Regions from separate parts of the Salininema proteolyticum genome, predicted to be linked through region 1. Evidence: riboswitches for the same ligand, from Rfam matches in the RefSeq annotation. Region 1 holds a riboswitch; each other region holds the start of a gene.
What was found. A riboswitch is a leader RNA that binds a small molecule or an ion and turns the genes downstream of it on or off. The one in region 1 is predicted to bind cobalamin.
Positions count from the first base shown of each region.

Region 2: it holds a riboswitch for cobalamin, as region 1 does, so the genes downstream of both, ACFTE1_RS07170 (CbtB domain-containing protein) here and ACFTE1_RS18835 (acyl-CoA thioesterase) in region 1, are expected to answer to the same signal.
Region 3: it holds a riboswitch for cobalamin, as region 1 does, so the genes downstream of both, ACFTE1_RS04330 (ABC transporter substrate-binding protein) here and ACFTE1_RS18835 (acyl-CoA thioesterase) in region 1, are expected to answer to the same signal.

Region 1 is NZ_JBHUNX010000001.1:4,084,246-4,087,669, reverse strand. Features, by position in the region: gene ACFTE1_RS18840 (hypothetical protein) at 1-742, opposite strand, end outside; cobalamin riboswitch at 934-1,129, shown strand; gene ACFTE1_RS18835 (acyl-CoA thioesterase) at 1,233-1,676, shown strand; gene ACFTE1_RS18830 (hypothetical protein) at 1,705-2,610, shown strand; gene ACFTE1_RS18825 (hypothetical protein) at 3,257-3,424, shown strand, end outside.
Region 2 is NZ_JBHUNX010000001.1:1,525,671-1,529,094, forward strand. Features, by position in the region: gene ACFTE1_RS07155 (cobalamin biosynthesis protein) at 1-375, opposite strand, end outside; gene ACFTE1_RS07160 (histidine phosphatase family protein) at 372-953, opposite strand; gene ACFTE1_RS07165 (CbtA family protein) at 950-1,741, opposite strand; gene ACFTE1_RS07170 (CbtB domain-containing protein) at 1,750-1,935, opposite strand; cobalamin riboswitch at 1,964-2,185, opposite strand; gene ACFTE1_RS07175 (class I SAM-dependent methyltransferase) at 2,369-3,094, shown strand; gene ACFTE1_RS07180 (MFS transporter) at 3,298-3,424, shown strand, end outside.
Region 3 is NZ_JBHUNX010000001.1:907,188-910,611, forward strand. Features, by position in the region: gene ACFTE1_RS04325 (FecCD family ABC transporter permease) at 1-677, opposite strand, end outside; gene ACFTE1_RS04330 (ABC transporter substrate-binding protein) at 681-1,679, opposite strand; cobalamin riboswitch at 1,698-1,877, opposite strand; gene ACFTE1_RS04335 (ABC transporter permease) at 1,958-2,812, opposite strand; gene ACFTE1_RS04340 (ATP-binding cassette domain-containing protein) at 2,809-3,424, opposite strand, start outside.

The DNA of each region.
Region 1 (3,424 bases):
CCTCATGGACGGTCAACTGGTACGCGAGGGCCGTCAGGCCCGGACGGAAGGAACCGTCGGCCCGCCCGGTCTCCCGGTCGACGGCGGCGAAGTGCCGCAGCGAGGAGTCCCCGTCGACGGACCGGAACGCGCCCACGGCGTAGAGGCGATCGCCGTCCGAGGCGAGGTCGCGGATCGCCCCGTCCTCCACCGACGGCGTGAACGCCTCCACGGGCGCGCCCGAGTCGGCCGACACCGCGGCCAGTCTCGGGGACGGCTCGCCCGCGACCTGGCCGAACCGGCCGCCCAGGTAGACCGTGTCGCCGGCCGGCTCGATCGCGAACACCGCCCCCGAAGGGCGGGGCCGCCAGCCCGTGTCGACCTCGCCGGTGGCCAGGTCGAACCGCGCGGCCTTGGGCAGGTAGTGCCCGTCGATCCGGCGGAATTGCCCGCCGATGTAGAGGTGGTCGCCGGTGGCGGCGACCTCGTGCACGGTGCCGTCGATGTCGGCGCGGAAGGGCAGGAGGCGGCCTGTCGCGGCGGACACGGCCGCGAGGTGGTCGCGGCGGCGGTACACGCCGTCGGTGTCCAGGCCGTGGGTGAACTCTCCGGCGGCGAAGACCCGGTCTCCCGCGTAGGCGACCTGGAGGACCTCCCCGTTGAACGACGCGCTCGCGCGGGGCGCCTCCTCGGCCGCGGACGCGGGCGAGGCGATGAGGACCGTGGCCAGGACAGAGGTCAGAGCGATCAGAATGCGACTCATACCTCCCGATTCTGGTCCACAAAGTCCGGCAGTGGTGGGAGGCGACGCGTGTCCGAGCGAATTTCAACCGTTCGCGCCGGCCGATCCGCCCGGACGGCAGACCGAGACCTCCCGTTCCCAGCGCGCTCTGCGGGGCGCCCCGGCCCGCGCGACCGACGAACGTCATATTGTCCCTCCCCGCCCGCCTGGATAGACTCGGAGCCACCGGCGGTCCGACGACGGACTGAAAGAGGGAATCCGGTGGGAATCCGGAGCTGCCCCCGCAGCGGTCAGCGGGAACGACCTCCGCCAGAGGCACTGGGCTGAAGCCCGGGAAGCGGCGGACAGTAGGACTGCTTCGTGCAGGCGCCCGCGAGCCCGAAGACCTGCCGCCGGTGCGTGCGGAGATCCCGTACGCCTGACGACTACTTCGAGGGGAAGCAAGTTGACCTCCATCGACACGCTCGCGGCGAAGCCTGTCCGCGAATCAGAGCTGACACTCTCGCAGATCATGAGCGACCACGAGACCAACCTGATGGGCACTGTGCACGGCGGGATCATCATGAAGCTGGTCGACTCCGCCGCCGGGGTGGTCTCCGCCCGCCACTCCGGGGGTTACGCGGTGACCGCGACCATGGACGAGATGGCCTTCCTGGCGCCGGTGCGCGTCGGCGACATCGTCCACCTCAACGCCCGGCTGAACTGGGCGGGCGAGACGTCCATGGAAGTCGGCGTCCAGGTGACGGCCGACCGTTGGGACTCCTCGGTGCCGCCGGTCCACGTCGCCACCGCCTATCTGGTCATGGTGGCCGTGGACGAGGCCGGCAAACCGCGCCGGGTGCCGCCGGTGACGCTCGAGACCGGCGATGACGAGCGCCGTTTCAACGAGGCGGAGATCCGGCGTCGCCACCGACTGGCCAAGCGCGCGGAGATCCGCGACTCCCGCAAGGGCTGATGTCGTGCCCTGCTGAGAGAATGGGGCCATGGAGCCTGAAGACCTCTCCCAGTGGGGCTTGCACGCCTTCGCCCTCGGGGCCAGGAGCACCCCGCACGATGTCGTGGGGATGGACGGCAACGGCGTCCTCCTCAACGCCCTGAGGTACTGGAGCACGGCGGAGGACCTCCGCCGAAGGGGGTTCACGGCGGTGGAGAGCCGTCTGCGGCTCTTCGAGCTCTACCGCCTGGTCCACCGTGACGGGGACCGCTTCAAGGTGTCCTTCCCCGTTATCGGAGGCGACGCGACGGGCCGCGTCCGGAGTCGCTCGGGGGAGATGGCCAGGGAGCTCGCGGCCCGGACGGGGGACACCGTCGCCGCCATGGCGGAGGAACTCCGCGAGGACGGCTTCCCGAATCATGTGTATCCCGTCGTCTTCGGCTATGCCGTCGACGGCCTTCTCTGGGACGGGCTTCGCCGGGAAGGGGCGGTGCCGGACACGGGTCTCAGTGTGGAGCGGCCGTTGTGGAACGGCGCCTTCTGGGCGGTGTATCCGCCGCGTGAGGGAGCGGCCGGAGTCAACGAGGAACACCGCGAAGGCCGGACCCTCGTCATAGTCTGGACGCGGGAGACCGTGCCCGCCGTTCGCGAGAGCATGGCTTCCGGAGAGATTCGGCGTTGGCGCGAGGGCGGCGAGCTCCCCGTGCCCGCGATCGGGCCGTCGCACCGGCTCCACGGCCTCGCGGTCGAGCTCTGCGCTCCTATCGCGCAAGCCTTGTCGGAGGAACCGGTCTTGGACGGCCTGGGCGACCTCGACCATCGGGAGTGGACCCTGGTTCTCGCGCACGAACTCGTCTGGGACCTCATGGAAGCCTGGACGGACGAGGGGCTTATCGAACCTTGGCGGCCCGACGGCGGGATCTCCCAGCTCGTGGAGCGCATTGACGGTGAATGATTCCGGTGCTGCCGCGGGGGCCGCCCGCCATACGTCCATCCGCGATGACGAGATTCCGCGATTTGACCCGATGAGGGGCCGCCGCTTCCTCTACGCTTGGTGACCCCGGACTCCATCCAGGGAATTCCATCCCCCGTTCGAGTGAAGCGACACAGTCTTCGCCGCATAGAAGGTCTGTCGGCATGTCGACAGGCTTCGGGCCGTAACCTTTCCCGGGTGTTAAACGCGACACGAGCACAGTTACTCGGTTTACGAATGGCCCCTGGGGGATCGGGCGGAAACCATACGGCCATACTGCCTTTCCGTCCTGCCTCGATATCTTTCTACGCAAAAGTAGTAATGGACTGATCACTACTGAACCCCCTGGCCGTCAGGCACATTGGGCTAATGTGACCGAATACGAAGACGGCTTGCGTCGTCGTTTCGCCACTGCTACAGTCGATTTCCGTGGCGGTCCGTGGGCGCCACGTCGGGGATTCCACGCAAATGCCCTTTCCCTGTCGTCCGGAATGGCGGGCGCGGCGGCAATCAGGCCCCACAGGGGCCTTTCCACGAGATCTCAGCACAGGACAAGTCAACCGATGTGGGATACGGGAATTCACTCCACTCGGGTGGCGCGTGGCACCCCGGTGGAGAAGGAGGACCGTTGTCGACCGCAGGCATCAAGACCCGCAAGTCCCTGTCCCAGCGCGCCCGCAGGGCCCGCGAGCTCTTCGGAATCCGCCGCCACCCCGACGCCGTCAGGATGGTGCGCGACTATCCTGGACTCCTCCACGGCGCCAACCTGCTCCTCGGCAGGGGCGAGTCCGACCGC
Region 2 (3,424 bases), 2.6 Mb from region 1:
CAGCTCGGCGGCGTCCCTGGCGCACAAAGAGCGCAGCGCGAAGCGGGCCCGGGAGAGCGAACCGACCTCCAGGGGACGGTCGACGCCGTCGGCGGCGCGCAACAGCGAGCGGCCTCCGAGGGCCGCCCACGCGGTGGCGGCGGTGAGGACGACGGTCCAGCCTCCGCTCGCGCGGCGCTGGAGGATCCAGACCGCAGCCGTGGGAACGCCGACCGCGACGGCCGTGTAGACCGCGCCGGCGGCCCGGCTGTCGGCGTAGAGGACGCGTTCGAGCCGCATCGCGGCCTGCCCGTATCCGGCCACGGGGTGGAAACGGCGCGGGTCGGCGAAGAGCGCGTCGGCGAGGGCGCCGAGCGCGATGCCGGCCGCCCTCATCGCACGGGCTCCTTGCTGAGCGCGCGGAGCGACCAGATTCCATCGTGCGCGGTGAAGGTCGTGACGCTCCCGGGCATCGGGTCGATGCGCCACAGGGACGTCGACGGGGCCTCCAGGACCGACAGCACGGCGGCCTTGATCGGTCCGGCGCTGGTGACGACGAGAGTGGTCTCGCCGGTCGCCGCGAGGTCCCGCATCGCGGACTCGACCCGCTCCTTCAACTGCGCGAAGGTCTCCCCGCCTGGCGGGGAGACGCCGAAGGGGTCCTCCAGCCAGCGGCTCATGTCGTCCGGGTAAAGTTCGGCGGCCCGGGCCAGGCTCAGGCCCTTCCACTGTCCGAAGTCGAGCTCGCTCCACCGGCCGTCGACGACCGGGTCGGCGTGCCCGGCCAGTTCGGCCGTCTCCAGGCACCGCCGCAGCGGGGAGGAGGCGGCCCGGTCGGCCTCCAGCCTTCCGCACCAGTCGGCGACCAGGTCGCGGCCCTTCGCGTCGAGCGGTTCGTCGGCGGCGAAGAGGCTCCGGCGGGTCGCCGATGTCGGGCCGTGCCGGAGCAGGTGGACGGTGGAGCGACGGCTCATGCGGCGGCTTCGGCTTTCTTCTCGGTCCCGGCCGCGGCCTTGTGCGAGGCGCGCAGGTTCAACCACGCGAACACGGCGGTCAGGGCGGTCCACAGGATCAGTTGGGTGCCCATCGAGGAGAGCCGGAAGTTCCACATGACGTCGACGGGGAAGTCCCCGGCCGATTCGGGCGCGGGCAGCGCGAACCACGCGCCGCCCAGAACCACCACGGCGGCGAGGCCCACGGCGACTTGGCGGGCCTCCCGCGACCAGTGCTGCGAGCGCAGGAAACGGGCCACCGCCCAGAGGACGAGCAGCGCCGCCAGGCCGATGCCGAGCGACAGGGTGAACAGGCCGGTCCGGTTCGCAATGGTGCCCGGGTCTCCGACCGCGGGCGGGTTGGCCGGGTAGGCGAGGGCGGGGAAGAGGACGACGGTGCCGTAGACGGCGGCGCCGGCCTTCCAGGAGGCCGCCCATTCGTCAGCGGTCTCCATGCGCCGGCGGGCGAGTCCGTAGCCGAGGCCGAAGACGCCGCCGAAGGCGGCGCCCACCAGGCCGGTGGCCACCGGGAGCATCGCCTCCTGCACGGGCCGGGAGACCAGTTCCCCTTCGTCGTGTCCGTGGGCGCCGGCCTCTTGTTCGGAGCCCGCGTCATGGTCGTGCGCGGCCTCCTGTTCGGAGGCCTGTTCTTCGAGTTCGATGGCGTCGCGGACGGCGGGTTCCCCGGCCGCCCAGGCGAAGAGGCCCGCGAGGAGCCCAGCGAGCAGTCCCGCCGCCAGTCCCCGGCGGAGGTAGTCGGTGATCGTCATGGCTCCCCTTAGTGGCAGGGGAAGCCGAGAAGGTGGCGGGCGTCGTGGAAGGCCTCGTGGAGCCAGGGCGTGCCGCCGGTGAGAGTGCCCTGCTCGAAGCCCACGGCGTACAGGACGGCCGCGAAGAGGACGACGGAGAGGGCGGTGATGAGAATTCGGCGGGGCGAAGCCGCCGCAGCGCTGATGGCAGTCATGTTTCCTCCACGGGGAATACCTCGTCCCCGAGAATCGGGACAGCGAGTCAGTATCCTGGCTATCGGATCGCCGTCCCCCGCTCAGCCTTCCCGGTCTCCCAGTGGCTATTCTCTGTCCGATCGGACGCCTGAGGCGCCCGGAGCGAGAGACTCCCCGAATACAGTGGCGGGACCGCCGCGGATTCGCACCGCGTTCCTGACTACCGCTATCTAGAGTCGAGATCACTCTACACACCGGCTCGCGCACTGTAAACCCACGGCCCGAGCGAACGTGAGCCATTCGCGCAACACCAGCTAGGCGCCCCTGCGAGGGGTCTTCAAAGGACTTTTCATTTCGCCCGCGTCCATTTTCCTATTGCAAACAGTACGTACGTATTGTTAGAATTGTGGAGACGGAACCCCGTCCAGAACCGCTCAAAGGAGAGGGACGACGATGACCCAGAACTTCGGTACCGAGGCCGACCTCTACGACTCCATCCGCCCCACCTACCCCGCCGAGGCCGTCCGGTACATGCTGGGGGCCGAGCCCCTCACCGTCGCCGACGTCGGAGCCGGGACCGGCAAGCTCACCGCCGGCCTTCTCGCCGAGGGACACACCGTCACCGCCGTCGAACCCGACGGGCGCATGCTCGCCAAGCTCCGGGAGAACCACCCCGGGGCCCGCGGGGAGGAGGCCCCGGCCGAAGACCTGCCCTTCGCCGACGCGTCCCTCGACGCCGTCACCGCCGGACAGGCCTTCCACTGGTTCGACAAGGAAAAGGCGCTCACTGAGTTCCGCCGCGTCCTCAAGCCAGGCGGCGTCTTCGCCCCCGTCTGGAACGTTCGCGACGAGGAGTACGAGTGGGTCGCCGCCATGTCGGAGATCATCGGCTGGTCCTCGGCCGAGTACGTCGCGCCCCTCGCCACCGCCGGAGACTACTTCGCGCCCCAGTTCCCCGACCAGGAGTACGCCGTCTTCCGCTTCGCCCTGCCCGTGACCCGCCGCGGGCTCGTCGCACTGGTCCGCTCGCGCTCCTACTACATCGACGGCACCCCCGAGCGCCGCGCCGAACTCGACGAGGGAATGGAACGGCTCCTCGACACCCACCCCGACCTCAAGGGCCGGGAGAGGATCGACCTGCCCTACAAGGCCTACGCCTTCCGTCTGACGGCCGGCTGAGCCCGGTACCCCGCCACCTCGGACGGAGAGACCTCCCCAGGGGCGTACGGCCGTCGGGTGGAATCCCACTGTCTCGAGTCCTTCCCTGGCGCCGGACGGCCGTGGGTTGGTCGCACCCTGTCCCGGCACCCATGTCGGAGAGGGCCGTCGATACCCTCATATCGACAGTCCTCTCCGTTCACGCGTTCCCGGCAGGTCCCCCCATGCTCTCCGATCCCTTCCGGCGCCTGACCTGCGCCGCCGTACTCACCCGCTTCGCAGACACCGGCCACACGGCCGTGTTCGCCCTCCTCGCCGCCCGTCTCACCGACGACCCCCGCCTCGTGTCCG
Region 3 (3,424 bases), 3.2 Mb from region 1:
GAATGCGACAGGAACACGGCCGCGACCACGAAGAACACCACGGCCACCGCCGCCAGGGAGTCCCAGCGCGCGCGTGCCATGGAGCCGGAGAGCCAGTAGGTCACCGACTGGGTCCGCTGCGGGTCGCCCACCCACACGATGACGAAGGACGTGATGGAGCCGCAGAACTGGCTCAACGCTATGCCCGCCAGGATCATCCGGCCCGGCGCGAGCGCTCCCCGCCGGGTCGAGAACAGCACGACCAGGGCGAAGACGGCCATCGCGCCGATGAAGGCTCCGGCCGTCAGCGCCAGGGTCCCCGAACCGACCCCGGCCACCAGCACCAAGACCGCGCCGAGCGTCGCCCCGGAGGACACGCCGAAGAGGTAGGGGTCGGCCATGGGGTTGCGCGTCAGGCTCTGCATGACGGCGCCGACCAGGGACAGCCCGGCCCCGACGATCCCGGCGGTGAAGACGCGCGGCAGCCGCAGCTCCCAGACGATGTGGGCCTGCAGCGCCGTCGATCCCCACGAGCGCAGGCCGACGCCGTCGGCCGCCGAGGACCAGACCTCGGACAGGGTGAGGGAGGCCGGGCCTATGGCGACGGCCTGGGAGACGGTCAGGAGCAGGACCGCCGCGAGTGCGAAGTGGACCCAGCCGCGGCCGGGAGCACCCCGCTTGACGGGTGCCACCGCCACGGCTTATTCCACGGCCGCGCCGATGGAGGCGCTCAGGTCGGCTACGGCCTGCGCGTTGCGGAAACCCGGAGTGGTGGCGGAGAACGGAATCGAGACGACGCGCCCCTCCTTCACCGCGTCCAGACTCCGCAGGGCCGGGTCGGACTCCAGGTGCTCGATCTTCTCGGCGGCGGGGGACCACTCGGCGTCGACCACCACGATCACGTCGGGGTCGCGGTCCACGACCGACTCCCACGTGACGTCGCCCCATTTGCCCTCCACGTCGCCGAAGGCGTTGTCCACGCCCAGCTCGTCCATGATCGCGGCCGGAGCGCCGCAGCAGGCGCCGACCGAGGGGACGTCGGTGGCGTTGTCCCACCACATGACCGACAGATCGGCGTCCTTCAGGGACTCGGCGGCCTCCGCCACGGTCGCCTCCTGTTCGGCGACGAGCTCCTCGCCGCGCTCGGGCACGCCGAAGACGTCGGCGATCTGGAGGATCTCGGTGCGGACGTCGTCCAGTGAGGTCTCCTCCTCGGCGCAGCCGGCGGGGGAGAGGTAGGAGGCGATGCCGAGCCCGTCGAGCTCGTCGCGGCCACCGGCGGCCTCGTCCTCGAAGGCGGAGGGGTAGGAGCCGTAGACGAAGTCCGGCTCCTTGTCGTAGACGGACTCCTTGGAGGGGTAGGCCTCGGAGAGGACGGGGACGCTCTCGTAGGCCTCGGCCAGGTCGGGATGGATCTCGTCGTCCATATAGGCCGTGCCGACCATGCGGTCCTCGAGGCCGAGGGCGAGCATGATCTCGGTGGCGGCCTGGTTCATGGTGATGGCGCGTTCGGGCGGGGAGTCGACGGAGACGTCGAAGCCGCAGTTGTCGACGGCGGCCGCGGCGTGGGTGGACCCGCCGGGTTCGGAGTCGGAGCAGGCGGTCAGCGCCAGCAGCGCCAGTGCGGCCGCGGCGCCGGGAATCGCGCGGAGCCTCAATGGGCGCGCGGTGAGCAGGGGGCGGGTACGGGTCTTGGTCAAGGGTCTCTCCATGCCTCGTGGTTTCCGGTCTCCGCGGCCGGTCTCCTGACTCGCGGGCCGGAGGGCCTGCCCTCCCGGCTCCACCGCCTTCCCGGGACCGAGTCCCAGTGGCCTGAGGTGGAGCCGCACCCGCTCACAGTAGCGAGGACTGTTCCGGATTCGCACCGGATTCCCGTCACCGCGGCACCCTCAGCGTAGAAGGGACCTCACAGGGGCGGGACACCGGTGTCCCGCCCCTGTGAGGTCCCTCAGTCCCGGTTTCCTCGGGCGGGCGACCGCTAGCTGCGGTTGTAGGCGCGCAGGGTCAGGGAGCCGAAGACGACCAGCAGGGCCGCCGACCAGGCGGCGGTCAGCAGGGTGGCCGTCGCGTCGAACTCTCCGGTGAAGAATCCGCGCACCGAGTCGGCCAGATTGCTGATCGGGGTGTTGGCCACGACCGGCTCCAGCCAGGAGGGCATGGTCGAGGGGTCGACCATGATGCTGGAGAGGAAGGTCAGCGGGAAGAGGACCGTCGTCGAGATGGACATGACGGTCTTCTCGTTGCTCACGATGAGCCCGATCCACGTCCAGATCCACGAGACGCAGAACGAGAAGGCGAGGACGACCGCGGTGCCGAGCAGGACTCCGCCCGCCCCGCCCTCGGGGCGGTAGCCCATGATCAGGCCGGTCACGAGCATGAAGGCGCCCGCGACCGTGTAGCGGACGGCGTCGGCCAGGAGGAATCCGACCATGGGGGCCGGGCGCCAGATCGGCAGGGTGCGGAAGCGGTCGGACACGCCCTTGGAGTTGTCGTTGGCCACCGAGATCCCGGTGTACATGGTGATCATGACGATCGTCATCACGAGCATGCCCGGCAGCAGGTACTGGATGTAGTCGCCGGTGGTGCCGGCGATGGCGCCGCCGAACATGAGTGTGAAGAGGACGAGCATGACCACCGGCCAGATGGTCACGTCCACCAGCTGGGCCGGGACGTGCTTGATGCGCAGCAGGGCCCGCCAGGTGAAGGCGCGGACCGAGCCCCACGCGGTGGGGTCGGTGTCCTGTTCGGATCCGGCCAGGAGCGCGCGGATCTCGGCGCGCTGCGGCGTGTCGGAGAGGGCGGGGGCCGCCGTCTTCTCGGCCGTGGTGGTCATCGGTTCTCCTTGGTGTCGGCGGTGTCGGTGAGCTGGAGGAACACCTCGTCGAGGCTGGGCTGCCCGACGGAGAGGTCGCCGACGCCGACGCCGGCGGTCGCGAGGGCGGTGAGCACGTCGGCGCCTTGGGAAGCGGTGCTGCCGGAGCTCAGGAGGGCGGTGAGGGCCAGCGGGTCGTCGTCGTACTGGACGGGGCCGGGCAGGATCGCGCCGAGCACGCGGGCGGCCTCGTCGCGCTGGCCGGGGTCAGTGAGCCGCAGGTGGATCTCGCCGGCCCCGACGCTGGACTTGAGCTCGCCGGGCGTTCCCTCGGCGATGACCCGGCCGTGGTCGATGACGGCGATGCGGCCGGCCAGCTGGTCGGCCTCCTCCAGGTACTGCGTGGTGAGCAGGACCGTGGTGCCGCCGTCCACGATGGTCCTCACTATGTCCCAGACCTGGTTGCGGCTGCGCGGGTCGAGGCCGGTGGTCGGCTCGTCCAGGAAGAGCAGCTCGGGCGTGTTGACGAGGGAGGCGGCGATGTCGAGGCGGCGGCGCATGCCGCCGGAGTAGGTCTTGACGAGCTTGCCCGACGCGTCGGTCAGGCGGAAGGCGTCGAGCAGGTCTCCGGCG